DNA from 4 places in the Bacillus sp. JK106 genome. Region 4 is predicted to be linked to each of the others. Evidence: riboswitches for the same ligand, from Rfam matches in the RefSeq annotation. Region 4 holds a riboswitch; each other region holds the start of a gene.
The links. A riboswitch is a leader RNA that binds a small molecule or an ion and turns the genes downstream of it on or off. The one in region 4 is predicted to bind thiamine pyrophosphate.
Positions count from the first base shown of each region.

Region 1: linked by a shared signal. The riboswitch ahead of ACWJJS_RS07730 (ECF transporter S component) and the one ahead of thiC (phosphomethylpyrimidine synthase ThiC) in region 4 are both predicted to bind thiamine pyrophosphate.
Region 2: linked by a shared signal. The riboswitch ahead of ACWJJS_RS08775 (acetylornithine deacetylase) and the one ahead of thiC (phosphomethylpyrimidine synthase ThiC) in region 4 are both predicted to bind thiamine pyrophosphate.
Region 3: linked by a shared signal. The riboswitch ahead of ACWJJS_RS17100 (TIR domain-containing protein) and the one ahead of thiC (phosphomethylpyrimidine synthase ThiC) in region 4 are both predicted to bind thiamine pyrophosphate.

Region 1 covers NZ_JBSJQC010000002.1:410,605-417,268, forward strand. The annotation lists gene ACWJJS_RS07710 (S8 family peptidase) at 1-608, opposite strand, end outside; gene ACWJJS_RS07715 (STAS domain-containing protein) at 828-1,661, shown strand; gene ACWJJS_RS07720 (energy-coupling factor transporter transmembrane component T family protein) at 1,707-2,468, opposite strand; gene ACWJJS_RS07725 (ABC transporter ATP-binding protein) at 2,443-4,080, opposite strand; gene ACWJJS_RS07730 (ECF transporter S component) at 4,067-4,666, opposite strand; TPP riboswitch at 4,848-4,961, opposite strand; gene ACWJJS_RS07735 (glycoside hydrolase family 18 protein) at 5,110-6,372, shown strand; gene ACWJJS_RS07740 (transcriptional regulator SplA domain-containing protein) at 6,463-6,600, shown strand.
Region 2 covers NZ_JBSJQC010000002.1:659,450-667,449, reverse strand. The annotation lists gene ACWJJS_RS08805 (YlmH family RNA-binding protein) at 30-800, opposite strand; gene ACWJJS_RS08800 (YggT family protein) at 862-1,140, opposite strand; gene sepF (cell division protein SepF) at 1,147-1,605, opposite strand; gene ACWJJS_RS08790 (YggS family pyridoxal phosphate-dependent enzyme) at 1,602-2,294, opposite strand; gene pgeF (peptidoglycan editing factor PgeF) at 2,299-3,135, opposite strand; gene ACWJJS_RS08780 (YlmC/YmxH family sporulation protein) at 3,290-3,541, opposite strand; gene ACWJJS_RS08775 (acetylornithine deacetylase) at 3,602-4,882, opposite strand; TPP riboswitch at 4,956-5,064, opposite strand; gene ACWJJS_RS08770 (ABC transporter ATP-binding protein) at 5,069-5,866, opposite strand; gene sigG (RNA polymerase sporulation sigma factor SigG) at 5,995-6,777, opposite strand; gene sigE (RNA polymerase sporulation sigma factor SigE) at 6,918-7,637, opposite strand; gene spoIIGA (sigma-E processing peptidase SpoIIGA) at 7,695-8,000, opposite strand, start outside.
Region 3 covers NZ_JBSJQC010000004.1:348,521-356,520, reverse strand. The annotation lists gene ACWJJS_RS17125 (arsenic resistance protein) at 1-897, opposite strand, end outside; gene ACWJJS_RS17120 (HAD-IIA family hydrolase) at 1,086-2,321, opposite strand; gene thiD (bifunctional hydroxymethylpyrimidine kinase/phosphomethylpyrimidine kinase) at 2,333-3,151, opposite strand; gene ACWJJS_RS17110 (class I SAM-dependent methyltransferase) at 3,166-3,924, opposite strand; gene ACWJJS_RS17105 (thymidylate synthase) at 3,921-4,931, opposite strand; gene ACWJJS_RS17100 (TIR domain-containing protein) at 4,928-5,392, opposite strand; TPP riboswitch at 5,470-5,573, opposite strand; gene ACWJJS_RS17095 (hypothetical protein) at 5,691-6,071, opposite strand; gene ACWJJS_RS17090 (dihydrodipicolinate synthase family protein) at 6,264-7,064, opposite strand; gene ACWJJS_RS17085 (DinB family protein) at 7,313-7,840, shown strand.
Region 4 covers NZ_JBSJQC010000002.1:4,167-12,166, reverse strand. The annotation lists gene ACWJJS_RS05555 (ABC transporter permease) at 1-464, opposite strand, end outside; gene ACWJJS_RS05550 (ABC transporter substrate-binding protein) at 533-2,251, opposite strand; gene ACWJJS_RS05545 (FbpB family small basic protein) at 2,254-2,433, opposite strand; gene ACWJJS_RS05540 (FAD-binding oxidoreductase) at 2,688-4,043, shown strand; gene thiC (phosphomethylpyrimidine synthase ThiC) at 4,084-5,856, opposite strand; TPP riboswitch at 5,978-6,088, opposite strand; gene ACWJJS_RS05530 (Type 1 glutamine amidotransferase-like domain-containing protein) at 6,138-6,836, opposite strand; gene ACWJJS_RS05525 (hypothetical protein) at 6,922-7,206, opposite strand; tRNA gene ACWJJS_RS05520 (tRNA-Leu) at 7,647-7,728, opposite strand; tRNA gene ACWJJS_RS05515 (tRNA-Leu) at 7,975-8,000, opposite strand, start outside.

The sequences.
Region 1 (6,664 bases), 410 kb from region 4:
CCGACTGCGATCACTTCGTTGTAAGCGGCCGGATACGACAGTTCCTCTGTACGCTCGTCTCCGTCGCCTTCGTTTCCTGCCGCGCAAACGACCAGAACACCGCTGTTTACCGCATTTGTGACGGCTTCTTTCAATTCAGGCACATCGTTCGGCCCGCCGAGTGACATGGAAATAATGTCCGCCTTTTGTTCAACGGCGTAGTTGATGCCGTTAATGATCCATTCGTATTTGCCGCTGCCGTTTTGACCGCCGAGAACTTTAACGATTAAAAGGCTTGCTTCCGGCGCGACACCCGAAATTCCGCCGTTTGAATCATTGGCGGCAATCGTTCCGGAAACGTGTGTCCCGTGTCCGTTGTAATCGGAAATCACGTCTTCTTTGCCTCCGTCATCATCGGTGAAGTTTTTCCCGCCGACAATCCGGTCTTTCAAATCAGGATGATTGATGTCGCAGCCTGTGTCAAGCACCGCGATTTTAATATCCTTGCCTTTAAACCCTTTTGCCCACAACTCTGGCGCCTTAATCACTTTAATCCCCTCAGGAAGCTCGTTCACATCCATGATCTGTTCATCCGTGACATAAGGAATCAAATGCATTTCACCATTCATAAAAAAGCCCTCCTTTTTTATGCTTGCGAGTGGATACAAGGGTGTTGCTACTATTTTATGGCAGAGCATGCCGGCCGGAAAGAGTCATTTGAAGCATTTTCATAAAAAAGGCGTAATCTATCGTACTAAAAAATTTCAAATAAATGGATAGTTTAACAGCTTTCATTTTCATTCATGACCCGCTGACGCTATAATTGGAAATGGGAAAGGAGAAGAGATATGAAGATAAGTGAAGCATTATACAGCTATTTTTCAGAACAAGTGGATCAAATTGCGAAAGAGTGGATCGAAACGATGGAAGATTCGGATCCTAATTCGATTTATTCTTTGACAAATCCCGTCATCACAGAAGAACTGACGGAGCAGGATAAAGAATTTTACCGGCATATTAATAAAATGTATATCATGCCGGAAAAAGAATTTTTAGAAGAGTTCGAGCGGTGGGTGATTGAGCTTGCGAAAGACCAGAAGCATCTGGATACTCCCGTCCAGTATGTGGTCCGTGAATTCATGAGAAACCGGAGACTATACATCAGTTATTATGATGCGTTTGCCGATAAACATGAATCTTCGTTTGCTCAGGGAGAAAGGAAGAAATGGGAGAATTTAATTGCACAAGTATTTGATTTTACGATTTACACGTTTGTCGATCATGCTGAGCATAACTCAAAAATGCAGCTGAATGCGCAAAGAGAAATGATTTTGGAGTTAAGCTCGCCGGTTATCACGCTGAGCAAACGGACGGCGCTGCTGCCGCTTGTCGGCGATATTGACACGGAGCGCGCCAAATTCATTCTTGAGAATACGCTGAGCACATGTGCAAAACGGCTGATTGAACATCTGTTAATTGACCTGTCGGGTGTAGTGGTTGTCGATACGATGGTGGCGCATCAGATTTTTAAATTAATTGAGGCGCTGAAATTGATCGGCGTCACGTCCACTTTATCCGGAATCAGGCCGGAAATCGCTCAAACCGCCGTACAGCTCGGCATTAATTTCTCAGATATTACGGTCAAGTCCAATCTCGCTCAGGCTCTCAATTATCATCAATAACATACATAACAAAACAGGCTGCCGAATCACTCCGGCGGCCTGTTTTTATACAAACAACAATGAAATGAGCCAGCTTGCGCCGAATAACAGAAGCACGAGCAGGAAAAAGCACCAGTCGGCGCGGCGCACAGTAACAGTTCTGTAAAACGTGCGGTTTCGGCTCCCCGTAAAGCCTTTAGATTCCATCGCGATCGCCGTGCGTTCCGCCTTTCTGATTGCGCCTGCCAATAGCGGAATGGTGAAGCGCCTGAAGGCGGAGAGCTTTTCTTTCAGCCCGGAATCAGACGCCGCACCCCTGATTCTGTGCGCCTGCCGGATGATCAGGATTTCATCTTTCAGAAGAGGGAGAAACCGGAATCCCGCGATAACGCCGTATGCAAGCTTGGGCGGCAGCTTACACTGCTGAATCAGACTGAGCATGAACAGAATCGGATCGGTTGTAAAAAGAAACATCATCGACAAAGCAGAAAAACATAAAATACGAAACGCGATAGAAATCCCGAGCGCCGCATTATCACTGTTGACGGCAATCGGCCCGAGCTTAAACAGCAGATTGCTTCCGGTTGTCGGGACGTTTCCGAATACGGCGGCAGTCCATAAAGAACCGAAGGCCAGAATGACAAACGGAATCGTGAACAGCAGCCATTTTTTCAGCGGCACACGCCCCGCTGAGAGGACGCCTCCCGCAATGATGATATAAAACAAAGCAGGGGTGTACGGATTATAAATAAACGACAGCATAATGACGCATAACAATACAGCCGCCGCCTTTATTGACGGGTTAACAGCCTCCAGCCGCAAGTTCATTTCTCCGCCTCCTGTCGTGTTTCATCCATTCATACCGCAGCGGCAAAGCCAAATGTGCCTGCTCGGCGATCCCGATGTTATCAGAAAACAAAGCGTCGGGAGTTCCCCGGAATACCAGTTTCGTGCCGCAGAGCACAAGGATCGTGTCGGCATAATCCGAGACGAGTTCCATATCGTGTGTCACCATCAAAACAGCCGTTCCTTCCTTTTGAATCTCACGGAGCATTTGCATACACTCCCGCGCCGTTTTGGCATCCTGTCCGAAAGTCGGTTCATCAAGCATCAAAACGTTCACATTGTGCATAAGCATCGTCGCGACGCTGAGCCGGCGTTTTTGTCCTTGGCTTAAAGAAAACGGATGCTGTGAGGCATGGCGTCTCAGGCCGAATCGGGTTAACAGCTGAAGAGCTTTCTCCTTTGCGGCTCTGTTGCTTTCAAAACCGAACATCAGCTCTTGAATGACGGAATCTGTGACAAACTGGTGTTCAGGATTCTGGAAAACATATCCGATCTGCCGCCGCAGCTCTTTTTCAGAATAGGAATCAATCGGTCTGCCGCCTATTTTGATGTCTCCGCCCAGCGGACGGATGAGCTTGGCCGCGGCAGAAAGGAGCGTGGATTTTCCTGTTCCGTTAGGGCCGGCAATCGCGGTGATTGAACCTTTTTTTACGGAAAAGCTCACATCCTGAAAAATGACGTCTGCTCCTCTTGAGAATGACAGCCCGTGAACGCTCAGCGCGTCTTCTGCCGAAAGCGCAACGGGCCTGGGTTCAGGCAGAGATGGTACAGGTTCGTGAAACAGATTTTCTTTACACAATGTAAAAGGAATGCTGACGTGCTCCTGCAATGAGATCACACGCGGAATCGGAATGCCGAGCTGCATCAGCTCTTCAATCTTGGTTTCAAAGATAACATCCGTCTCTCCGTCCATCACCTTCTGACCCGTTTCGTCAAGCACAATCGTCCTGTCCATCCACGGCGCCCAGTGATCAAGCTGATGTTCGATAACGAGAAGGCCGAAGCCTTTTTTTGCTTGAAGATCTTTGATCAGCCGCACTAATTCACGTGCGGAATATGGATCAAGCTGTGCCGTCGGTTCGTCCAAAATAATGAGTTCCGGTTCCATCGCAATAATACAGGCAAGCGCCACTTTTTGTTTTGAACCGCCTGACAGCGAAGCGATCGCTCGCGTTTTCAGATGAGTGATCTCTAATTTTTCTAAAACGTCATCGATAATCGCGTCCATATCTTCTTTTGTATATTGCAAATTTTCCAGACCGAAGGCGATTTCATCTTCAACCGATAGCATGCAAAACTGCTGGTCCGGATCTTGAAACACGACGCCGATGGATCTGGCGGCGGGTTCTGTCAGATGTGAAAGAGGTGTTCCGTATAAAGAAACGGTTCCTGATTGAACCCCATCGCATGCTTCCGGGTACAGACCGTTTAAACAGAGAGCGAGCGAGCTTTTGCCGCATCCGCTCGGCCCGAGCAATAAAGCCCGCTCTCCTTTGCGGAGCTGAAAGGACACGTTTTGAAAAATCGGCTTTTCATCCTGATCATAAGAAAAGGTAAGACAGCTGGCCGATAGAAGGGGTTCAGATGCCTGCATCTTGGTTCACCTGTTTCTTTTTCTTCTTGAATTGTTTTCCGAGCGCCATGCCGTTCAGCACTCCTGTGTAAGCCAGCGCATCACTGATTGCTTTGCCGAGAAGGCCGGCAAGAAGCGCACCTGAGACCAGACGGATGAGAAGCATGACGGCTAATAAACCCGGATTCAAAACAGAGTATCCGGAAACGAACAAGTCATAAATGAAGCTTGTCACAGAAGACCCCATACCGGATAAAAGAAGCACGGGCAGGGTATACACCCGCCAGCGTGTCGCTAAAAAGACCGCTTCCGCACCGATTCCCTGTGCGATCCCGATCAGAATCACCATCGGTCCTGACGGATTTCCGAGTAAGCACTCCACAAACGCGGCGATGATTTCAGAAACGAGAGCCGCTCCCGGTTTTTGAATAATGTACGCGGCAATCACAGAGACGATAAACCAGATACCGTAAATCGGTTCATAACTCATCCGGCCGAAAAATCCTGCCGCTATATTGCTTGCATGAGTTGATACTAAATAAATGACAGCAAATACAACACTGATGACGGACATGACGACAATTTCTCTCATTTTCCAATTTTTCATTGTGATCTCCTGCTTTCTTATCGGATAGTTGTTTGTATGAAGAGTTGATTTTACGAAAGACGATTGATCGTAAGTTTCATATTGCGGTGTCCTCCCCCGTTTTTTAATGAAAAATAAAAAACTGCATATCCGAGGGAATATGCAGCAGCAGAACGAAAACGCATGGGGAAAAACCCTGCGCTCCGGTCAATCTGCACTTCCCCACGCTGGTATTATCCAGATCGGGTTATAAGGGATCAAAACACGCCTGCCGCATGTTTTATCTCAGCCGATAACAGCACCCCTAGTGCGTTTCCTATACAGTTTTTTATGATGACATCATCATAGTTGATCATGTCTGATTTGTAAACAGCCTTTCTCCGAACAGAGTTTGGAATCGGACCGGAGGATCATTCATAAAGATAAGAAGACCCCTTTTGATCAAAAGGAAACGGAGGACATCTATGTTTGTTCATACAGTGCAGTCTGGCGACTCGTTATTTTCCATCAGCAGAAAGTACGGATATCCTGTTGACAGCATCAGAAGCGTCAACGGGCTTGAGGAAACGAATATCGTGCCGGGACAGGCGCTTTTAATCCCCATTAATGAATATACGGTTCAGCCGAATGATACGTATGCCGTTATCGCAGGTAAGGCTTATGTGCCGCAGATGAAGCTGATGCAGGCAAACCCGGATATTCCGCCGAACCGGCTGCGGACGGGTATGAAAGTGAAGATCCCTGATATCTCTAACTATCTTGCGGGAACCCTGCAATTTTATGTCATTCGGACGCCTGAAGCGGATAGAGAGCTCATTAATGATTTTGCGCCGTATTCTTCGGCGATTTCTTTGTTTGAATATCATTTCGGCCCGAACGGAGATATCATGAACGATTTAAACGACAGAACCGCAATAGAAACCACATGGCAGAACAGAGTGCGCCCGCTTGCCGTCATTACGAATCTGACAGAAGGGGGATTCAGTCCGGAATTAGCCCATCAAGTGCTGCAAAATCCGGCGGCAAGAACGAATCTCGTCAACAATATCGTCTCCTTAACCGTAAGAAAGGGATACGGCGGTGTAAATATCGATTTTGAACGGGTCAGAGAAGCTGACAGGGATCTCTTCACAGGATTTCTCCGGCAGTTAAAAACCCGGCTTTCAGAGCATCAGCTCGCGTTAACGATATCGGTTCCGGCGAAAACAAGTGATGCAGTGCCGTGGCTGAGGGGATATGATTACGGCGGAATCGGAGCCGTCGTCGATTATATGTTCATTATGGCGTACGACTGGCACCACGCCGGCAGTGAGCCGGGACCCGTGGCGCCTTTAACAGAGGTCAGGCAAACGATCAATTTTGCCATCAGCAGGGTGCCGAGAAGAAAAGTGATTCTCGGTGTTCCGCTGTACGGGTATGATTGGGTGATTCCGTACCGTCCGGGAACGATCGGATCCGCCATCTCCAATCAGCGCGCCATGGAAACGGCGATGAAGCATCAATCAATGATCCGTTATTCCCAGCAGGAGCGTTCCCCTTACTTCCGGTATACTGATGAAAATGGAAGAACGCATGAAGTGTGGTTTGAGGATGTACGGAGCATGAGTGAAAAAATGGTTCTCGTTCGGGAGTTCGGACTGCAGGCGATCGGCGCGTGGCAATTAACGCTCGGTTTCAAACCGGGCCCGTGGCTGCTTAGGAACTTTTTCACGATCCGAAAAATATAGCTGCATGTCCCGCCCCGCAAGTGATTTTTTCTTTCCTATGATAACGGAGCTTCTTTTGGACAATCTAAAATTGAAAAGGAGGTCTGTCATATGAAGAAAAGGGAAGAGCAGTATATCAACGAGGCTGAGTATGTACCGCACCCGACGAAAGAAGGGGAATACGCGCTCATGCTGCATGAATCCTATCATTTCCTTTCAGAAGAGGATGAAAGCGATTTGCCGGAATAAGGGTTTTATGCCTTTATTCCGTTTATTTTATAGGCATGTGCTGAAATCACAAATTTAAGGTTGA
Region 2 (8,000 bases), 660 kb from region 4:
CAGATGGAGAAAAAAACTGAAAAAACGACTCATTTTTGCCGTTCAAATGTAACTTTCCATTTGTCTTTTTTCGTTTTTCCGTCAACTTTTGCCAAACTGCATCGTCCGAAGCCGCGAATCGAGAGCATGTCCCCTTCAGCAACCTGATAAGACGGATCTTCAATAGCTTTCCAATTCACCTTAACGAGCCCATTTTTCACAAGCGCCTGCGCTTTCTGCCGGGATTGCCTGCTCATTGAAGCGCAGACGGCGTCGAGACGCAATGAAGAAACCGTGTCATCCCTTATTTCGACATCTGAAGCGGGAATGTGAAGAGCGGAAAGCTCGATTTTCTCAAGCTTTACCGGCGCTTTGCCCGCCTTGGTCAGCTGAGTGCTGACAAAATCGGCGATTTCAGCGGAGACGATGAGCTGCACGGCTGCCTCTGAGAAAATCAGATCGCCGTATTTCTGCCGCTTTAAGCCGATCCCCATTAATGATCCGAGAAGAGAGCGGTGGTCAATGCTGACGAATTTTTCAGCGTATTGAACGTCAAAAGCCCGAAGCTCAAAATCATCCTGTTCAGGTTCCATATATTCAGGGTATAAAATCGCGCGTTTGCGCTCAGCTCTGTCATATCCTCCGAAAAACGCAAGACCGCAGGCGTCGCCGATAACGGCTTTTACAATCACCTGTTCCCTGGGATCTAAGAAATCAGTCAGCTTCATCCGATACTGGTCCAGGACAATCTGTTTCCATTCAAGCACCTGATCAATAAAAGGCCGCTCGTCTTGTCTGAAGTGCTGGTAAATATCGCTCATGTTCTTTCCTTTCTATGTAAAGAGGCTTGGCTGGTGCCAAGCCCGTATCAAACTGTCGCATTCAAGTATACATTGCGATCATGCGGTATAGGCCCCAAAGCCCCGTCGTGGCAAACCGAAGCACGATAATCGCTACAATCGGGGATATATCCAGCATGGCAATGGGCGGAATGATCCTTCTGAACGGCTCTAAATACGGTTCGCAAATCGCTGCGAGAAACCGTCCGACCGCCGTTTCTCTCGTACTCGGCACCCATGACATAAAGATATAGATGATCAGGGCAAACGAGTAGATGTAAATTAAATAACTCAGAACGGAAAAAATTTGATAAAGAATCATCCTGCTTTACCACCTCTGATGTTCGTCTTCATTTATAAGCTCCGAAATCGTGCCGGAAACGTCGACATTATCAGGCGTGCACAGAAAAATATCTGAACCGATTCTCTGAATGTCGCCGCCGATGGCGTAGACGGTACCGCTTAAAAAGTCGACGATTCTTTTCGCCTGATCATGCTGGATGCGCTGCAGATTGACGACAACCGCCCGCCTGTTCTTTAAATGATCGGCGATTTCCTGCGCTTCCGCATATACCCGCGGTTCACTCAACACCACTTTAGAGGATTTCTGAACACTTTGCAAGCTTACTACGTTCTGCTTGCCCTGCGGCTTCTGAGCGTAAGCAGGCTGTTTATCTTTCTGCTGTTCATGCTCTTCCTGATGATCCTGCTCTGTTTCAATGTATTCGTACTCATACTCCTCCTCATCCATTGAGAAAAAGTTTTTCAGTTTATTTTTCATGCTCATTTGTTTACACCCCCCGGTTCATTTCCGACTAATGAAGAGCCGATTCTGATAAAAGTTGCGCCCTCTTCAACAGCGATTTCATAATCATTTGACATGCCCATTGACAGTTCCCGGCACGGTGCGTTTGTCTGATTCAGTTTTTGCACCTGATCCCTCAGATCACGCAATTGCCGGAAGCAGGCTCTGATCGTTTCTGTATCGTCTGTCAGGGGAGCCATCGTCATCAGGCCCTCTACAGAAATGTTTCTAAACTCAGAAAGCTCTCTGATAAAGGGGATGACCTCCTCTGTTTTCAAACCGTGCTTAGACGGTTCAAGCGAAGTATTCACCTGCACAAAACAGCGAACCGCATGCTGCGCCCGTTTTTCAATCTCTTTTGCCAATGACAGTCTGTCTAAGGAATGAATATAAGATACACGGTCAACGACGGCCTTCACCTTTCTGGACTGAAGACTGCCGATAAAGTGCCACTCCGGGCTTCCTTTGACGACTTCCTGCTTATGGATAAGCTCGGCATCCCGGTTTTCTCCCAGACTTGTAATACCGGCATCAACGGCCTCTTGAGCCCTTTCAGCTGATACGTATTTTGTAACCGCGATGACGGTTACATCTTCGGGGCTTCGGCCCGATCTGTTACATGCTTCGTTTATTCTTTCGTTTATATGTCGTAATTGATCAGCAACACGCAAGATCTTATGCCTCCTTCATTCCGATAAAGGACATCATGCGTCCCGTTTTCCCTTTGTCGCGGCGGTGTGAAAAGAATAGTTCATGCTCTCGTTCGGTGCATAGACCGCTGACTGAAATGTTTTCTTCCGGAATGCCGCAATGTATCAGAAGAAGACGGTTGACCTCTTTTAAATCAAGCTGATACTGGCCTTTTTCCGTTTCGCATATGGCGGATTCAGCCGTAAAGGGCAGCGCCCGCACTTCATTGATGACGCGGTCGTCGACTGTATAGCTTCCCGCGCTGATGGACGGACCGATGACAGCCTGAATATCTGTTAAACGGGAGCCTTCTTCGTTTACCCAGCGTTCCGTCATGATGCGTCCGATTTGTTTGACCGTCCCCTTCCATCCGGCATGGGCAGCGCCGATAATGGATTTCACCGGGTCATAAAAATACAAGGGCACACAGTCCGCAAAACAAAGGGCCAAAAAAAGATTCGCATCTTTCGTGTAGAGCCCGTCCGTCCCGCGGAATGCGGAAGAATAGTCTCTCGCTCCTTTTCCTTTATCCCCGGCTGTCACGCGCCGGACGCGGTTTTCATGTGTCTGGTCGGCAAACACCCAGGAATCCAGATCAGTACCGCATAAGGACGCTATGACTTCACGGTTTGTCACAACATCATGAGCTTCGTCCCGGACGTGCAATCCGGTATTTAATGACTCATACGGAGGATTGCTGACACCGCCGTTTTTCGTTGTGAATCCGGCGATGACCTTTGTGTTAAGCTGATTCACACAGTTCCAGTCTTCTATCATGAGTGCCGAGGGGGTGGTAAGACTAAACGGGTGATATGTATTCATGGAGATCCAACCTTTCGACAAACATTAAAAAAGCGTAATTTCCCACTCATTTTAACACAATTTTAAGCATACGTTTAGCGGCTGATTGAAAAATGAGATAAATAAATGTGCCGGAAACATTGAGATTTCCGGCTTTTTACAAGTAAAGGGAGGATTACGCTCCCCCCTTTGGTTCATTTACACGCACTAAGATGACATCTTCCCCAATTTTAACTATATTTCGCCAAGGAATGATCATTTCCTCTTCTTTTCCGAAAAAACCGAGAACTTTTCCGCTGCCGCCTAAAATAATCGCCTGAATTTTTCCCGTTGTCACGTTAATATCAATATCCCCGATGCTTCCGAGTTTTTTTCCGTTCGACACGTTTACCACATCTTTTATTTGAAATTCAGATATGCTGATCATCCGTATCACGCCCTTTGCCCGTTCTTTTTCCTATTATATGAACGGCCGGGCTGAACCTTGTCACATCGGGCAATCTTTTTTGCGGCTGCACCAGTCGAGAATAAATCTCAGCATGATTTTCGTATAGTCCATAAGCTCATCAACGGACACTTCCTCGTTTACGGAGTGGGCGTTTTTTAAATCGCCGGGGCCGTATATGACGCTCGGAATCCCGGCCTGATAAAGCCACCCTCCGTCTGTTACGGTTTGGGAAACATCAATGACGGGCTCCTGTTTTTTGACGGCTGAGTGTGATGCAGCCAAGACAGAAACTGCCGGATGATGCGGATCGATTTCCAGCGCCGGGAACACCTCTCCTCTGTCTTCAATCATCGAAGATCCGCCCCATTTGAACACCGGCCTGTTTTCTTTGAGCCACAGATCACTGTCAGCGACACGATTAATATAGTCTTCGATTTCTGCAGCTGCTTGTTCGTGCGTTTCGTTCGGATAAAAGTGGACGGTGATCCATAACCGGCATTCATCGGCGACAAACGCTGCGTGTCTTCCGCCTTCAATGACGGCGGGGTTGATCGTATTGGTGCCGGGCGCAATGCCGGGATAGCTTTTCGTTACCGCCCAGTGACGCTCCAGCTCTCCCAAGGCAGTGATGATTTTCGCCATTTTTTCGATGGCGCTCGCTCCGAATGTGCCTCCGCCCGCATGAATCATATTGCGCCTCATGCCGTCATGAAATGTTTGTTTGCTTTTCAATTCTATCCAGCCGGTGATGACACCGCCCTGCCCCTGAATATGCAGGCTGCTCGTATCCGCGACAACCGCAAAATCCGCGTGATAGCCGCGTTTGCAGCATTCCAGCGTCCCCGCCTCGCCGACTTCTTCTCCGATTACAGACTGTACAATGAGGTCGCCCGGAAGCTTAATGCCGGCATCATGGATCAGCTTCAGAGAGAAAAGAACACACGCCCAACCCCCTTTCATATCAGCGGCGCCCCTTCCGATCAGCATGCCGTCTTTTACGAGCGGCTGAAACGGGTCAGAGTTCCAGTCTTCGCCCCCGGCTTCTGCCACATCAATGTGTCCGTTTAAAATCAGGCTTTGATGCCTGCTTGAATCTGTCCCTTTTAAAACACCGACTACATTCGGATCTTCCGGATACACATCCCACATATCGACCGAGCAGCCCGTTTCTTTTAAAAAGCCGGCCACCCACTTTTGGGCTTCTGTTGTATTTCTTGCAGGCGGAGCCGGTGTCGGAAAGGCGATCAACCTTTCAGCTATTTGTATTAAATCGCCCCGCCGTTTATCCGCCTGGTGTAACAGCATATCAATCTGATGCATTGGAAATCTCCCCTTTGGCTGTATCAAAAAACCCGTTTCATTAAAATGAAACGGGTAAAAAACGGATCTTCCTCCGCTTTTTTCACCGCTTCCCTCCGCCGGCATGATCCGGATCAGGTCCGTTAAGGGTTGAGACCAACGTCTCTCTCAGCTGCATGTCAGCAGCACCCCCAGGGTGAATTGATGTTATTTGACGGATGATGCCGCTTTTGCACGTGTTAAAAACGGGCGGCCATTGTTCCATAAGACATTGACAGGCGTATCGAAAAACGCTGTAAGCCGCTCGTCAGAAAGCATGTCCCTGATTTTCCCGGAGGCGAACACCTCGCCTTGTTTTAAAAGCAGCGCCTGATCAAATACCGGCAGAATTTCTTCAGCGTGATGGGTGACATAAAGGATGGACGGTGCATTTTCTTTTTCGGCGATCGACGTAATCGTGTCCAGCAGCTGCTCCCTTGCCATAAAATCAAGACCCGTCACGGGTTCGTCCAAAATCAGCAGTTCCGGATCAGCCATAAGCGCCCGCGCAATCAGCGCTCTTTGTCTTTCCCCTTGTGATAATGTTTCATACCGTCTGTCGGCGTAACTGATGGCGCCCAAATCCTTCAGAAGACCGATCGCTTTTTCCCTTACCTGCTCACTCGGAGTTTCGTACAGCCCGATTGAGGCGTACGCGCCGCTGAGGGCGATTTCAAAAGCGGAGTCCGCGGCATATAATTTGTGCTGAAGACCTGCCGAAACAAGGCCGATTTTCCTTCTGAGCCTGTCACCGAGCTCTGTTTTGCCGAATTGATGGCCGAGCACCTGCATCTCTCCTGAAGTGGGGAAGTAATAAGAGCATAACATATTCAGCAAAGCCGTTTTTCCGGCTCCGTTTAATCCGTACAGCACCCAATTTTCGTTTTTCTCAACGCGCCAGTTGATATCTTTCAAAATCCATTTCCCGTTTCTTTTTAATGACACACTGTCCAGCTGTAAAATCATTGCAGTTTCCCCCGTTTACTTTATTTAAATTTTCTAAAAACTTTTACACATTAGAATACATCACTTTTTTGCAAACGTAAACCATCGCATGAAAAAAGCCTTTAAACAAAGTTTAAAGGCTTTTTCCGTTATTGATGGATATTCTTATTCATTTGTTTAATGGCTGCCTTTTCAAGCCTTGAGACCTGAGCTTGGGATATCCCGATTTCTTCAGCGACTTCCATTTGGGTTTTCCCTTGGAAAAAGCGCTTTCGCAAAATCATTTTTTCCCGTTCGTTCAGTCTTCTCATGCCTTCTTTCAGAGCGAGCTCCTCAATCCATTGTGTATCCTTGTTGCGCTCATCGCTGATCTGGTCCATCACGTAGATCGGATCGCCGCCGTCATTATAAATCGGCTCAAACAGTGAAACCGGATCCTGGATGGCGTCAAGGGCAAACACAATTTCTTCATGGGGCACTTCAAGAACTTTGGCGATTTCCTCTGCTGTCGGCTCCCTGCTTGTCTCACTGATTAACCGCTCTCTTACTTGAAGCGCTTTATATGCGATATCGCGAAGCGACCTCGAGACGCGGATCGGATTGTTATCCCGCAAATATCTGCGGATTTCTCCGATGATCATCGGTACAGCGTATGTTGAAAACTTAACATTATGGCTTAGGTCAAAATTATCAATGGATTTCATTAGTCCGATGCAGCCGACCTGAAATAAGTCATCAACATACTCTCCTCTGTTGTTAAACCTCTGAATGACGCTTAAGACAAGGCGCAGGTTGCCGTTTACAAGCTTTTCCCTCGCTGAATCATCGCCCTCATCCTGCAATTGCCTAAACAGCTTTCTCATCTCTTCATTCTTGAGCACCGGTAATTTGGAGGTATCCACCCCGCAAATTTCGACTTTATTTCTTGACACGTTTTTCCCTCCCACTAGGAGCTGCTGTACAACGTTAAGTATCTCCTCGGGTGGGAAAAATATGCACCGCCATTTTACAGAAATAAACATCCGGCGGCGGCAATCCTTGCAGCAGTAAGGGCTGTCAGATGGAAAAAATTTTACACCATTTTGTTAAACTCTTTTCTCAGTCTTTTGATAATCCGCTTTTCGAGCCGGGAGATATAAGATTGTGAAATCCCCATCATGTCGGCTACATCTTTTTGTGTTTTTTCTTCTTCACCGACAAGCCCGAATCGCAGTTCCATGATCTGCTTTTCTCTATCATTTAATTGCTCAAGCGCTTTTTTCAAAAGTTTTTTATCCACATTGGCTTCAATGTCTTTTGTAATAATATCATCATCTGTGCCGAGCACATCCGAAAGCAGCAGTTCGTTTCCGTCCCAATCAATGTTCAGCGGTTCATCAAAGGACACCTCTGAACGGATTTTATTGTTTCGGCGCAAGTACATTAAAATTTCGTTTTCAATACATCGCGATGCGTAGGTGGCGAGTTTGATTTTCTTTTCCGGATTAAACGTGTTTACCGCTTTGATCAAACCGATGGTGCCGATGCTGATTAAGTCCTCGATATTGATGCCGGTGTTTTCGAATTTGCGGGCAATGTAAACGACAAGACGTAAGTTTCTCTCAATCAGGATGGCCCGCGCCGCCTGATCCCCGCTCGGCAGCTTTAATAAGAGCACCTGCTCCTCTTCTTTAGACAAAGGCGGCGGCAGCGCCTCGCTTCCTCCTATGTAATACACTTCATCGCTTTTCAGTCCGAGTTTCATCAGCCATTTATACCACAAATATGTCAGACGCAGCTTAAGTTTTTTCATCTTCCTCCCCCTTCTAAATACCACGCGTTTTGAGTATGATGAATAACAGACTTTTCGTCAGGAAACATGTTTTACAGCCTTCCCTGTCAGCATCTTCGGGTGAACAATTCCGTCAAATTCACCGTCCGCGGATAATGGCTTCGTGCTGATGCCGATCAGGCATTTTTCACATGCGATCATCTCGTCTTTTGTTAAAATCGTGACGTAATCCGGCTTTAAACAGAGTAAAAATTGATTGTCCTGGCCGACGCCCCTGTATGGAATCAGCCTCAGCTTATCCGCATGGCGGAACGAATCATCAAGCTGCTCTATCACTTCAAGCGGACTGGCGGATTTGATGAGGTCCGTTTCCTTTTCGCTGAG
Region 3 (8,000 bases), on a different contig from region 4:
CTGTGTGACGATAACAGCAGCGGCTAATGAGGCCCAAGCATCCGGCAGAGCCAGCGCTAACGGAAGGACTGCGAGAGAATTCCTTGTGCCCGTGCTGAAGATCAATGCTCTTCCTTCACCTGTATTCAGACGGAACGCATATGCGATAAAACGGGAGACAAACGGCATAATGAGCAGGAATAACAGATAGATCGGAAGCACACGTATAATGATGTCAGCATCACTGATGACCTTGCCGATTTGTGTGGCGACGACCGCCAATAAGACCAGAGCCATAAAAGGAACAGGCAGCCACGCCGTCCATTCCAACACCTTTTCTCCCGCCGGCTTCTTATCAGCCCATAGTTGAGTCATCACCGCCGCCAGCAGCGGCACCGCTATTAACAATAAGAATGCTTCCAGAAACGGTCCCGCATGAACAGTCCCTATTACTTCTTTCCCGATAAACAGCCACAGGTATAACGGAAGCAATACCATCTGAACGGCGAACAAAACCGGCGTGGAAGCCAGTATTAATCTCTCATTTCCTTTGCCGAGCTGAGTAAAGACGATGACGTAATCAATACAAGGTGTAAGCAATACCAAACAAACCCCTGATAATATAGGAGGAGATTGAGGAAAAATAGCGGTTAACACCCATACAACGACAGGTACAGCTAAGAAATTACCGATCAGTAAAGCCGCCATAAACTTAAGATTTGACATGGCTTCCCTCAGCTTCAAGAATGGGATTTGGGCAAACATGGCATACATGAGAACAGCGATAAGCGGTGATATCGTCCATCCCCAGCGAAGTCCTGAATCTTTCCCGGCGATCCCCGCTATTCCGCCGATCACAAGAGTCACACCATATATCCAAATTTGCTGTTTTTCTAATGTCTCTCTGGTTATTTTCATTGGCTGACACCTCTTCTCCGCCCATTATACCTTCTTTTCTGCCGCTCTTGCATTAAGGTCCTGCCGGAATTAAAAAACACCAAGGGTCTGTGACACTTGGTGTTTTTGGAACGCGGCCGAGAGATACGGGTTGAGAATCGTTAATTCTTGTAAATAACTCCCAAAAAGTATTTTTGGCGTACTGTTCCTTATCGAATAAAAGCATTCTCTTTCATTTCCAAAGCATCATCCAGCCATCTCGGGTGCATCGGCAAGAGATGTTCAGGTAATTCATGGATATCAAAATATCTGATTTCCATGGCTTCCTCTGTGGATTTTTTCAAAGTGCCGCCGATGACGTCACATTGAAAACAATTGGTAATAAAATGGCTGACTCTGCCGTCAGGGTATATAAAGGTTTGTGAACTCGGATCAGAATAAACGCCTATCATTTTAGAGACTTTCACCACTAATCCAGTTTCCTCTTCTATTTCTCTTATAATTGCTTGTTCAACTGTTTCACCAGGTTCCACATGGCCTGAAGGAATGCCCCATAAACCATTATCAGCACGCTTCATTAATAAAACGGAACTTGATTCTTTCATTATAATTCCAGCGACTCCGGCTTTCACTTGTTCTGTCCATTGGAAATCCGGTTTTTTCCGTACTTCTGCCTTTATTTCATTATCGAACAAGTCTTTCAGATCGCGGATCACAACATCCGGATTTCTAAAATCATGTTTTGCAGGAAATAAAGTATGTTGATCAGAAACTAATACGGAAGTTATGCCTATTTGGTTTGCTCCGACAATATCTGTTTCAGGCGTATCCCCGATCATAACGCATCTCTCTTTATCCTCAAAAGGCTCTAGTACTTTTTCAAATATTGAAGACGCCGGTTTTCCAATTATCATCGGCTCTTTAGCAGCTGCTGTTTTAACAGCCGCGACTATAGCGCCTGTCGCGGGAGCTGGTCCGTTAGCGGCAGGAAATGTTTTATCCCCGTTTGCAGCGATAAATGAAGCTCCGCAGCGGATGAGGTTTACTGCCTTATGCACATCCTGAAATGTAATATTTTGATCCCATCCAATGACAACAGCCTCCGCTTGATCTTCCGTAAGATCAATACCGGCCTTTTGAATTTCACTTTTAAGTTGGTCATTTCCCAATATATATGCCTTCTTTATTCCTTCACTGACAAGGTAATCAGCTGTTGCCCACCCCGCAGTAACGACTTCATCAATACTTGCTGAAATCCCCAGTTTATGAAGGCGTTTCACAATCGTTTCTCTTGTAACACAAGGATCATTCGTTAAAAAGCGAATGGCTTTCTTTTCTTCACGGAGTCGTTTTAAAGAGGCCACAGCTCCTGGTAAAGCTTTATCTCCTATATATATCACTCCGTCTAAATCAAATAAAAATACATCATAATTCTTGGAGATCATCGTAACACTCCTTAAGCGGTTGTCTCTTGGTTAATAGTTGAGCGATACGCAAAATGATTTGTAGGGCCTTGTCCTTTCCCGATTCCTAAGGGATGTTTAATGGCTGCTGAAATGAATTCCTTTCCAGTTGCCACTGATTCCGGTATGCTGTGCTGCTTTGCAAGCTCTGCAGTTATCACAGCTGAAAATGTACATCCTGTTCCATGAGTATGCTTTGTATCAAAGCGGGGAGAAACAAATTCCTCGAAGTCCTCGTCAAAGTACAAAATATCACGGGCTTCTCCGTTCAGGTGCCCCCCTTTTACGACAGCACTTTTCGCCCCGTATACCTCCACTATTTCTTTCGCCGCATCACGCATCTGCTGTACAGTCTCGATTGATTTGCCGATGATTACTTCCGCTTCCGGAATGTTCGGTGTAATAACAGTTGTTTGGGGTATTAATAATTTCTTCAAATGATCAATGGCGTCCTTATGGAGCAGATGATGTCCGCTTTTAGCAATCATAACCGGATCCATCACATACGATTGAATATTTGCGTCTTTTAACTTTTCTGCCAGCAATTCAATAATTCCTATACTTGCAAGCATACCGGTTTTGACAGCATCCGGTTTTATATCATCCATGACACAGTCTATTTGCTGAGATATATTCTGAAGAGACATCTCCTCAAAACTTTTCACACCAAGTGTGTTTTGTGCAACAACTGATGTAATAACAGCCATTCCATATACCTTTTGTTCCTGAAATGTTTTTAAATCCGCATGAATTCCCGCCCCTCCGGAAGGATCAGTCCCAGCAATCGAAAGCGCTTTATAAATATCCGTCAACTTACACTCCTCCTTCAGGCAGGTTTCACTGCTTTAAAAATGACAAAAGGCGGATACTCCTTTTCACATTTCCAATTATTAAATTGAAACTCTTTCTCTATGGCTTTTACATGCTCTTGGTCAATATCGTTTAACGTTGGTTCTGATAAAGTTACATTTTCAAAACCTGCATGAGTTAATAGTTTATAATACATTGACTTCGGCCAATGAAAATCATTTAAAATTAAATCTGCTTGTCCCGGAACATGGAGCCATTCATTTCTTTCTTCTCCGTAAGAATATTCTTTCCCCGGTATTCCATTGCGGAAGGTTGAAAATTCAATTCCGGTTGAATCAGGATTCGTATCGAGTATGACAAATGAAGCTCCTGGTTTTAACACACGAAAAATTTCATTTATGATACCTTTGATACGCTGGTCACTATCCGTATTAATAAAAACATAACAGGCCATTGCAGCATCAACCGAGTGATCTGGTAAGAAGGAAAGATTATCGTGTTCAATTAAATGATAGTCCACATGAGGATGTTGTCTTTTTGCCTTTGCTATATCTAACATCTTCCTTGATTCATCGACTGCGATCACATTGCAGCCTATTCTGTCAGCCAGCCTATAAGCTACCTTTCCCGGACCGCATCCGAAATCGAGCACCTTTTTAATCTCCGCTTTATCAAAAGTACGAAAAACAAACTCAAAACCTAACGTTTGTTCTAAAACGTCATTATAAGCATCGAATTTACCAGCAACACTGTCTTCTTTCCATGAAGTTTTCATTGAATTTCCTCCTTTTGCTCAATTGAGAAATAATGAGACCACTTATTCCTGACGAAATATTGATATATAGGAAGTAAACTTTGAAATAGAGAATGATCCATATCCCGTTTATATGCAATATGCTGGTATATACTGAAAAGGAAAAGAATCTGTTTCCAGTAATCAGGTAAATCGAGCATTTCAATATCGTTTTTTGTCATAGAAATGTGATCTTTCCTAAGTAATTCTTCATACTTTAAGACTGTTTCAATGGACGGCCAGTTATTTCCCTCAGGCATTTTCGGAAATTCAAATTCCGGAATATCATGGTGATTTTCAGCTTCCTCAAGCACCGTTTTCGCCCATTCATGATCTGAATCATAAATATGGATTGATCCCGCATTATGAAAATATTCTCCGACTTCTAAACGCAGTTCTCTGGCCATTAATTCCTGCATGAAGGTAAATGAGAAAAGATCACTGATCATCCCGCGAAAAGCATCATTTGCACGCATGACAGAAGACATGTATAATTCGCCTTCCCTCACAAAAAACTGCAAACCGATTGTGCAGGAAACATCTATATTTTCTGAAACGAAGAGTTCCGAAGCATCGAATATTTGAATAAATGCCCTTTTTGAATCAATATCTTCTTGTGTCAAAAGATTTTTTATTCTATTCCATTGATTTAGTTTTGCATTTCCGAATTCAAATATTTTAGGCCCATACGCAGTGCCTGTTAATGTTTTTTTATTCATTGAATATGAAGGCATTTTTTTATTGTAATAACTGATAAAATCTAAGTCGTTACTCCCCGATAAATACCATAACACTTCAGCAAAATTAAACACGATATTGGTTTTTCTTGAGGATAAATAAGTGACACGTTCTATTGGATTTTCCAGAGTCAGATGGTAGTTCAATTGTTCTCTGCTTTTTTGTCCGCGCGGTGAATTGAAAAATTCAGGGTTGTGATAGATGTCATACAGCGTTTCCGTATATGCTTCATGAAAAGTTCTCTTTCTCATTGAGATTCCGCCTTATATGCTGCAAAGATATTTTTAATGTTCTCTAATAAATCATCTGTATCTTTATAGCTGATGTACTCAACATCCGCCACTGCATTTAACCCTTGAATTAAGAAAGCATAATCCTTGTCCTTTTCTAGAAATAGCACGATCTTTTTTTTCAAGGCAGAAGCCCATCCAATTTCTATATGTGTTCCGGGAGAAGCGGGTGATCCGGGGAATGCTGCAAAAAGGTCGCAAGTGCTTATTTCATCAAAATCAATTTTAGTGCATTGAAGGGGTGTCATGAAATCTTTCCCCCACCCTTCCCGCTTGTGAGCATTATGAACCAGCCATCCTTCATTCTCAAAAAAGGAAATTAATGATTCCAGCTTTCCTCTCTCATACGTACTCATCAATCCAGTTTTCTCATCTACTAAACTTTTAAAAGGCCCTGCCAGAAAAACTTTTTTCGTCGCCACTTCATATCACCCTTTCAAAATAAATAAAGCCACTTTCCTCTATGGAAAGTGGCTTAAATATAGATAAGATAAAGAATCTCTCTAATTTTTCACTTCCCTACGCTGGTATTAACCAAATCAGGTTCAAAGGGTCAGGACGTATTGTCTCTTCTCAGCTATTAAAGCTCCCCTAGTGACTTTTTATAAATATTTACTTTAATTCTATGCTATTCCATATAAATAGTCAAACAATGACCGGCAAAAAGCGCTGCGGATATCACTGGGATTCCTCTTCAATATTGCAGCTTACCCACTAGTTTTAAAACCTTCCGGCCTCTTTTTTCCTGCCAACGAATAAGGTCACGGCCACACTCGCTGAACTGACCAAAGTCCCCAGAACGGCAGCAAGAATTGTCAAAAAGCCATGGGGAATCAGAAATCCAATCGGAATGAGGCCCGCAAACGTGAGAACGATAAAACATTGATAGACTCCGGATATGATTCTCACAACCAAGCTGCTAAAAAAGGACATGACGAATGGCGGAATGAACAAACATAAAATGATTCCGAGTGAGATCAATAAAATCATAGGCTCGTCAAAAGAAATGACACGATCGCCGGGAGACTCTTCAGCCGCCGCGAATACAGCAAATATAGACATCATCAGCGTAAGAAAAACAAGAAAAAACCTTTTCAGCAACGTTATGACTCCTTCTTATAAAAACGGGTATCCTTTTTTAATGACAATAACCAATTTATGTTATCAAATGAAATAATATGAAGTCAATTGATGAATGAATCATAATAAAGCGTGTCATTTTCTTCCGTGAAGCCGTATCACCGCCGGAATACATTCCTTTTGATTATGCCTATGATCAAAAATACACTTCACTTAACTTGATATCATAGGTGACCGGCAGCTGCCTGCTGGAATCCCAATCTTCTTATAGTGATTTTTTATATTCATGACAGTATGATGATTTGTCACTTCATCAATCAGATCGTTTATTCGATCCAGATTGATCGGTTTATTTTCTGATAAGATGCTGAAGCTTTCTCTGATTTCTTCAGGATAGACATTTCCGGCCATGCTTGACAGGCCGTTACACCCGTTACTCAGCATCTTCGGAAATTCAACGTCCCCTGCCGCAAACAAAATAAAGTGATCAGGGAACTCTGTTTGTTTATGACGCAGAACGTCTCCTCCTTCTTTCAGCCCCCTTATCCCGGGATGCCGGCTTATTAAGTCTTTAAGCGCTTTCTCACTCAGATTAAAACCGGTCCGGCCGGGGTTATTATAAAGCACAGCCTCTTTAGAGGTATGACTGAGAAGTTCGTCAACGTAATAAACGGCTTGCTGCTGTGTCGGTCTTATATAAGGAGGAAAACCAATCAATACAGAATCAATATTGGTTTTCTCAATGTGTTTCATCAGTTTGACGGCATCACTGGTTCTTACGGCTGAAACCCCGAACATCAGTTCAACATCTTCAAATTTTCGCTGATTAACATACTCAATGATCTGAAGGCGCTCATCTATGCTGAGTGAATGCTGTTCACCAGTCGTGCCGCATATGAGTAACGAATTAATACCGCTGTTTTTCAAATGTTCGACAATAGCATCAAATCCTTCTAAATATAAACTTTCATCTTCATGAAAAGGCGTAGGGATAGCAACATTAAAATTTCGCATGAGAATGTCCTCCAAGTACATATTCTTGAATATCTGCAGAGTATCATATAACACTGTCTGACATTTAAAAAGGTACAGTTTCAGATAATTCAACATGTCAGATGTAAAGGCCGACACACAAAAAAAAGCAGGCAAAGAGAGCCTGCTTCATTGCTTCATCCTATAGCGATTCATTCTTTGGATTGCTTGACAAATAAGAGTAATAAGGCAAACTAAATATAAAAATTGTACTAATGAGGCGGGGTTTTATGATTTTAGATTTAAAAGGTGAAACGCACATGGATCATCTTGTGGGAATGCTGTATTCTGCCGTTAATGAAAATTACTGCCGCTTAATATCCATTGTGTCAGACATGTCACAGCAAGAGATCGATTATAAAGGACCAAATCAAACATACAATAGTACAGCTCAGCTAATAAGACACTTAGCATATGTTGATCTCAACTGGATATTTAGAATAAAGGGTGAACCGATACCAAAGCAGCTTGAAGAGAAGTATGGACCAATGTTAGATCAGAACAATAAGATCCCTTTCATTTCCGGTGTTTCATTAAAACAAATTCTCACTGATTATGAAGAAGTATTCAGCATGTTTAAGTCTGTTTGTTATCAGCTAACTGACGATCAGCTGAATCACACAGTAGATTATGAAGCAGATAAACAAGCAACCATTCAATGGGGAATATGGCATATGGCAGACCATAATAGATATCATCAAGCTCATATTAATCAGCTTCGCAAATGGTTTGAAGAGAAACAGAAACTTGACAGTTAATGCCGCTTAGTAGGAGGAGCAAGGATAAATTTATTACAAATTCATGTTCACTGACTGCCAATCAATTAAAATGGTCAGACAAAAAACCACATTTGCTGTTGAAAAGTTGTGGAATAAAGCATCGCATCAACTGCACTATGACAAGCTGAAACGTTAATAT
Region 4 (8,000 bases):
ACCCCAAACCACTTAATAAACAGAAGGCTGATAAAAAAAGACGGAAACGCCATGGAAGCAAAAACAAGAAACGTCACGATCCCGTCAAACCATGAGTATTTCCTGACAGCGGATATGACACCCGTGATCATCGCGGCTGACCATGTGACAAGCAACGCCAAAAAGGCGACAAAAAACGAATTCCAGACATATTTCCGAAGCAGTGACAGGACGTTCTCCTGATATTTCAAAGAAAACCCAAAATCTCCGCTGAGCACATTTCCGAGCCACGTCACATAACGCTTCCAAATCGGCTGATCCAGCCCGTAAAGCGCTTTTAACTCCTTCGCTCTTTCCGGAGTCAGATTTACATTGGAATCAATATAATCGCCCGGCAGCATGGCGAATAAGAAAAAAATAATAAAGGACGTACCGAATAAGATCACAAGCATTTGAATGAATCGTTCTGCGGCATACCGTTTCATAAAAAGCCCCTCCTTTCCGCTGAAAGGGCAAAATCCCCAGGATGCATCGGGTATTTTGCCCAACCGTTCTATCGAATTGAGACATTTGAGAGACTTGAACTGATTCCAGAATAATTGTCAGGCTCAAGCCCTTTTATTTTTCCGCTGACCGCCCTTGCGCTCTGACGGTAATGAATCAGAATGTAAGGCGGGTTTTCCCCGAGCTCCCGGTACAGCTGGTGATAAATCTCTTTTCTTTCGCTGATATCAAGCGTGCCGGCTCCTTTCTCTATCAGCCGGTCCGCTTTCGGATTGGAATACCCCGTCACATTATTGGGATGGCCGGAAGCCAGCTTTTCCACCGTGTCATTCGGATCAAGAATCTGCGAGGTGGAAACGGCGGCAAGGTCATATTGTTTGTCATTGATTTTCGCTACTTCTGTATTAAAATCCATCACTTCCGGTTTTAATGAGATTCCGATGTCCGCATAATTTTCTTTCGCTATCGGGATGAAATCATCATCCGCTTTAGATGTGTAATAGCTGATTTCAAGCTTTTTGCCGTTTTTTTCACGTACACCGTCTTTGCCCGTTTTCCAGCCTGCTTCATCAAGAAGCTTTTTGGCTTTTTCAGGGTTAAACGCGTACCGATTGACACCCTTGTCATCATAAGCCCACGAAACCGGAGACACCGGAACATTCGCGACCTCTCCGTAGCGTTTAAAGCGGACATCGACGATTTTTTGACGGTCAAGTCCGTAAATAAGCGCCTGGGACACTTTCTTATCTTGAAAAGGCGGACGCTTGTGATTGACGTATACAAGCCCGTAATCATTCACGACAGATACGCTTATATTGGCAAAACCGAGACTTTTTAAATGCTGAACCGTATCATCATCAGGTGAGAAAGAAGCGTAATCAAGGTCACCCGTTTCAAACAGCTGAAGGGAAGTTGACGGATCGATAATTTTATAAATCAGCTTTTCCGTTTTCGGTTTTCCGGCATAATAGTGTTCATTAGCCTGATAGCGTATTTCCTGTCCCGGAAGGTATTCTGTAAATTGGTAAGGTCCCGCTCCGAGCGGTTTGGCATAAAGCTCTTTTAAATAGTCCAGTTTGCCGAATTGATATTTCTTCCCGTAGTAAGCTTCTGACAGCACCTGCCCGCCCAAAAGAAGCAGCGACTTCGCACTGACTTTCTCAGTCGTAATTTGAATGGTTCTGTCATCAAGGACGCGAATGCCCTCTATCGTCTTTGCCTTTCCTTCTTTGTAAGCCTTACCGCCTTTAATATAAGCCGTGGTGATATCTTCATAGCCCGCGTATGCAGGATCATGCAGCAGTGTTAAAGTGAATGCGGCATCCTTTGCGGTCAACGGTGAACCGTCGCTGAAAACGAGATTTTTTCTTAAACGGAACGTGTATGTTAGCTGATCTTTGGAAATTTTCCAGCTTTCCGCAAGAGCCGGAGCAGGCTTCCCCGTTTTATCCAGTTTGACTAACGGTTCAAAAATAGGATCTGTCGCATTTCCATCCCAGCCGTTTTCGTAGAAGTACGGCAGAAACACGCCGCCCGGCGCGGAAATCCCAGCAACAAAAGTGTCAGTTCTGGCTTTCGATTTAGCGGGAATCGCCGCCGGATGAGAAGCTTTAAATTCCTTTGTCTTGACATGGGCGATACGTGTTTCTTCCTTTTTATCAGCCGCAGATGACGGTTCTTCCCCGGAACTCCCTAACGCGCACCCTGATAACATGATGGATACCGACAGCGCGAGTACCGTTGTTTTTATCCTCCATTTTCCCTTCATCTTTATCGAACCCCCGCATGCTTTTCATCTATCTTTATATAAATCTGCTCCATCTGTTCCTCATTTCTCATAATCTCCCGTTTGTTTTTCTCTACAAGCAGTTCGAAATTCAATGTGTGTTTTCTGTACTTTTTCCGTTTTTTGCTCTTTTTGCGCACATGTGATACCTTTTTTAACGCCACTTTTCATCCCTCCGCTTTTCATTTAATGACTTTCACGCAAAAAAGGCCCTTATCTGTTTAATAGATAAGAGCCTTCGGTGATCCGATCAGCCATCGTTTGGAAATATGTAATGATTATGTTAATTCATACAATCCCTACCTGTCAACTATAATTTAAAATATCGTGTCCTTCCGGGGGTTTTCCTCATACACTCTCTCATTTTTCCGCATATGCTAGAAAACATAGCAGATTACAAGTGAAAGTGAGTGAGAATGTGGAAAAGACAACATTGACCGGTCGCATCGTCAAAAAAGATGACCCGGACTATAATGCTGCAAGAACCAATATCAATTTAAGCCTGCAAAGATATCCAGACATCATTGTGTTTTGTCAAAACAAACATGACGCCCTCAATGCGGTGAGATGGGCGCGTGAGAACAATGTGCCTTTCCGTATCAGAGGCGGAAGACACAGCTACGAAAATTTTTCTCTGCTAAATGACGGACTAGTCATTGATCTCAGTGAAATGAAGAAAATAAGAGTAAATGAGGATAAGCGGCTGGTCTCGATTGAAGCGGGAGCCGAATTGGGGGAAGTCTACCGGACACTCTGGCGGTACGGCTTGACCCTTCCTGCGGGAACCATTGCGAATGTGGGAATCACGGGGCTGACGCTCGGGGGAGGAATCGGATATTTAACAAGGACTGCCGGACTGACTTGCGATCGTCTCCTCCAGCTCGAAATGATCATAGCGGACGAAAAAGCGGGTGCTGACTTGATCACGGTCAACCGCTCAAAGCACTCTGATCTATTTTGGGCATCTCAGGGCGGAGGGGGAGGCAACTTCGGCATTGTCACATCCATGATGTTTAAAGCCGTGCCGATCTCGTGCGTGTCTGTTTTTTCTGTCACTTGGGGCTGGAATGATTTTGAGGAAGTATTTAACACGTGGCAGCGCTGGGCTCCATTTACAGACAACCGGCTTACCTCATCAATTCAGTTTTGGCCTAAGGAAGTCAACCGCATAGAAGCGCTCGGTCAATTTACCGGGACAAAAGAGGAGCTGAAAGAACTGCTGGCTCCGTTAATGAAAGCGGGAAAACCGACAAGCGGCATGGTCAAGACAGTGCCATTTATTAAAGCGGCAGCCTTTTTTAACAGCCCGGGAGGCAATCAGCCGCAAAAGATGAAGCGGTCAGGATCCTTTATTGAAAAACCATTATCAACACGCGCAATATCCACTTTAAAGCGCTATTTAGAGCACGCTCCGAACGAAAACGCCAGTGTCTGGCAGCAATCTCTCGGCGGGGCGGCCGGACGGATCGCTCCGGACCAAACGGCATTCTACTATCGCAACGCAATCATTGCCCAAGAATATATTACAACTTGGACATCTGCTGAAGAAGAAAGACAAAATGTCCGCTGGATCGAAGGACTGAGAACGTCCCTATCAAGAGAAACGATGGGAGATTATGTGAATTGGCCTGATAGAGAAATCAGAAACTGGCTGCAAACGTATTACGGAGAAAATGTTCACCGCCTCCGTCAAATCAAAACGAAATATGATCCGGAAAATATATTCCGCTTCGAGCAGAGCATTCCGCCGCTTCGCCGTTCACCGTTTTTCTAAAAAAGATGAAGATGGACACACTCCATCTTCATCTTTTCTTTTATTGATATAAGCGGCTTCCCTTCTCTGCAAACTCTTTTGCTTTTTCTTTCAGCCCTTCATTGACGGCCTCGTCTTCAGTAAGTCCGTTTTCCTTCGCATAATCACGAATATCCTGAGAAATTCTCATGCTGCAGAACTTCGGGCCGCACATCGAACAGAAGTGAGCCGTTTTTGCGCCTTCAGCCGGCAGTGTTTCATCATGATATTCCATTGCTCTTTCAGGATCAAGTGACAAATGAAATTGATCACGCCAACGGAATTCAAACCGCGCCTTAGACAGAGCATCGTCACGGATCTGTGCACCCGGATGCCCTTTAGCAAGGTCTGCGGCATGTGCCGCGATTTTGTACGTAATGACGCCTTCTCTTACATCATCACGATTCGGCAGCCCCAAATGCTCCTTCGGCGTGACATAGCAAAGCATCGCCGTCCCGTACCAGCCGATCATCGCCGCGCCGATCGCTGAAGTAATGTGGTCATAGCCCGGAGCGATATCCGTCGTTAATGGGCCGAGCGTGTAAAAAGGCGCCTCTTTACAAATTTCCAGCTGCTTGTCCATGTTTTCCTTAATTTTATGCATCGGCACATGACCCGGTCCTTCGATCATCACTTGCACATCGTGCTTCCACGCAATCTCCGTCAATTCTCCGAGAGTCTCCAATTCCGCAAACTGCGCTTCATCATTGGCATCCGCAATCGAACCCGGACGAAGCCCGTCACCAAGTGAAAAAGCGATATCATAGGTCTTCATGATTTCACAAATTTCTTCAAAATGCGTGTACAGAAAGCTTTCCTGATGATGAGCCAGGCACCATTGCGCCATAATCGCCCCGCCGCGGGATACGATTCCCGTCGTGCGTTTGGCCGTTAACGGGACGTAACGAAGCAATACGCCGGCATGGATGGTGAAATAATCCACGCCCTGCTCCGCCTGCTCAATCAATGTGTCACGATAAATGTCCCACGTTAAATCCTCGGCAATGCCATTAACTTTTTCAAGCGCCTGATAAATCGGCACCGTCCCCACAGGCACGGGGCAGTTGCGGATAATCCATTCACGCGTCGTATGAATGTCTTTTCCCGTGGATAAGTCCATCATCGTATCGGCGCCCCAGCGAATCGCCCACGTCATTTTTTCGACTTCTTCTTCGATAGAAGATGTAACAGCCGAGTTGCCGATATTGGCATTAATTTTCACATGAAAATTCCGGCCGATAATCATCGGCTCGCTTTCCGGGTGGTTGACGTTAGAAGGAATAATCGCCCGGCCGCTGGCTACCTCGTCTCTGACAAATTCGGGAGACACATGCTCGCGAATTGCGATAAACTCCATTTCCGGCGTAATGATGCCTTTTCTCGCATAATGCAATTGTGTTACATTTTTCCCCGGCTTGGCCCGAAGCGGTTTCCGCTGCAGGCCGGGGTATTCGGCGGCACGGCCCTCTTTTTTATAGCCGTTGTCTTCAGGTCTCACGGTCCGGCCGTTATATTCTTCTACATCTCCACGCCCGGTAATCCACTTTGTGCGGAGCGCCCCCAGACCTTCATGAATATCAATCTGTACATCCGGGTCTGTATACGATCCGCTCGTATCATAAACACGGACCGGCGCATTCTCCTCTTCCCCGAACGCCCCCGTTGTCGGACTAAGGCTGATTTCCCGCATCGGCACTCGTATGTCGGGCGAAGAACCTTCTGCATAAACCTTTTTACTGCCGGAAAAGCTCGACATAATGGAAATGTTCGCTTGCTGTACTGATTGATTTTGCATACAAATCTCTCCTTTATCATTTGAATAACAGAACCAAGCTCAGCACCAGCACAAAAAAACCGGGTTCAAAGAAGAACCCGGTTTTGCAGTCAGAAAGAAACTATTATTGTTTTCATCAACAATAATAAAACCTTTACTTCCCCACGCTGGTACGAACCAGATCAGGTCCAAAGGGTTAAGAAGCCGCCGCTTCTCTCTCAGCCCGCTCAGACGGGCACCCCCAGTAACTATTGATTTCGCTCTCATCGTAACATAAGTTGTGTACAAAAAAAAGCATATTATCAAAATTCAGATAACGGGACGGTCATAAGCTCTGTTTCCCGAACGCCTTCTTCGGTATTAAAAACCCGATAACCCTTTGCGGTTTCCCGGGAAGAGACAGCCCGGAACAGCTGACCGTCTTTATAATGAAGCGCAGCGCCGTCATCAGCGGCATAGCCCGCCCTGAGTTTCTTTTCGGAAATCAGGCGGTGATACACCGGCCGGCGCTCCGCTTCTCCGTCATAGTGCGGACAAAAGCTGCCCGGCAAAAATCCTAAAGCTCTTAACTCTCGCAAATCCCCCGCTGAATCCGTCACTCCTTCTTCATACCAGCAAATCGCTCCGGCGCTGAGACCCGCCAAGATGATGCTGTTTTCCCAAGCTTCACGAAGAATAAGGTCAAGCCCCCACTCTTTCCATAAGACAAGCATATTGCGCGTATTTCCGCCGCCGACATATATAATATCTTTCTTCATGAGAAAGGATCTGAGATCAGAACCCGGCGGTTTAAACAGCGACAAGTGATCCGGCTCACACCACAGCTTTTGAAAGGCCTGATAAAACCTGCTGATATAATTCTCCGAATCTCCGCTTGCCGTCGGCAAAAAACAAACTTTCGGCTTTGACCGCGCCGACTGCTCTAAAATATACTGATCCAGCACAAGATGATCCGGCTCCATTGAAAACCCCCCGCCGCCCATTGTAATAATCTGCTTCAATGTCATCACCTCTTTTTTCTCAAGTATAACAGCTCATTAAAAAGGCGTTATCCCAATTTCGGATAACGCCTTCAAAAAGTATTTATTATCTGAAATACGCACCGTATAACATAACGGAGATCCCCGCGGCGATAATCGCCGGAACAAGCTTCGAACGGGCATACTTCACAACATTGATCCCCAACACCGTATTATCACTGAGGGGAGAAGCAAACCAAATGTTCCGCTCGCAAACACGGCCCCGATCGCTAATAATAAGCTGGTATGTAACTGAACCGCCAGCGTCCCAAGTCCCCCAGGATGACCCGATAAAATAGGATATAACAGCCCCCAGTATAAAAAGAGACGGCGCAATAAACATATGAGGGATCCATGATGTTAAATGAGAAGTAACATATTTCGAGAATCCCAGATTTTCAGCTACTGCTGTTACGGCTCAAATCAGCGATAACATAATAATAACGTTGACCAATTCGTTTCCGCCCTTAATAAAATGGGTAACAAGCTCGCCTGCAGGAAAGCGCTGAAACATAAAAAGAGCTAATGCTGCAATAACCGCTGCCAATAATGCGATTAACATGACCTCAAGCATATCGCTTTTGAATGGCCGCCCCACCAGCTGAGAAACAGTGTTAATAGCAAAAGCAGCCGATCGGAAAGATTAAACTCCACGGCCGAATCGGTGTTTCCTTAATATAAGCACGGTGCGCCGAATCCAGCTCCTCCTGCTGCAGGTATCATGTTTTCACAAGCCTTGGAGGATATTTTCATACAAAAAAAAGGCTTCTACAATATGTAGAAGCCTTTGTATACCGGTGGCCGGGGTCGAACCGGCACTCCAGAAGGAACACGATTTTGAGTCGTGCGCGTCTGCCAATTCCGCCACACCGGCATGTAATGCGTCGTGTTCAACCGACGTATATAAATATAACATGCATTTTATAAGGTGTCAATGGTTTTAGTAAAGTTTTTTCAAATGGTAATGCAGTATATACGATACAAGCAAGAAACTTATATTGATAGTCTTCACGCTTTTATTATATAAAAAAAGTGACCTGCAATATGCAAATCACTCTCATATATGTTTTATAATGTGAAAATTGATGACCAATTTAACATGGTGCGTCCAAAGTTAAATTGGTGCCGAGGGCCGGACTTGAACCG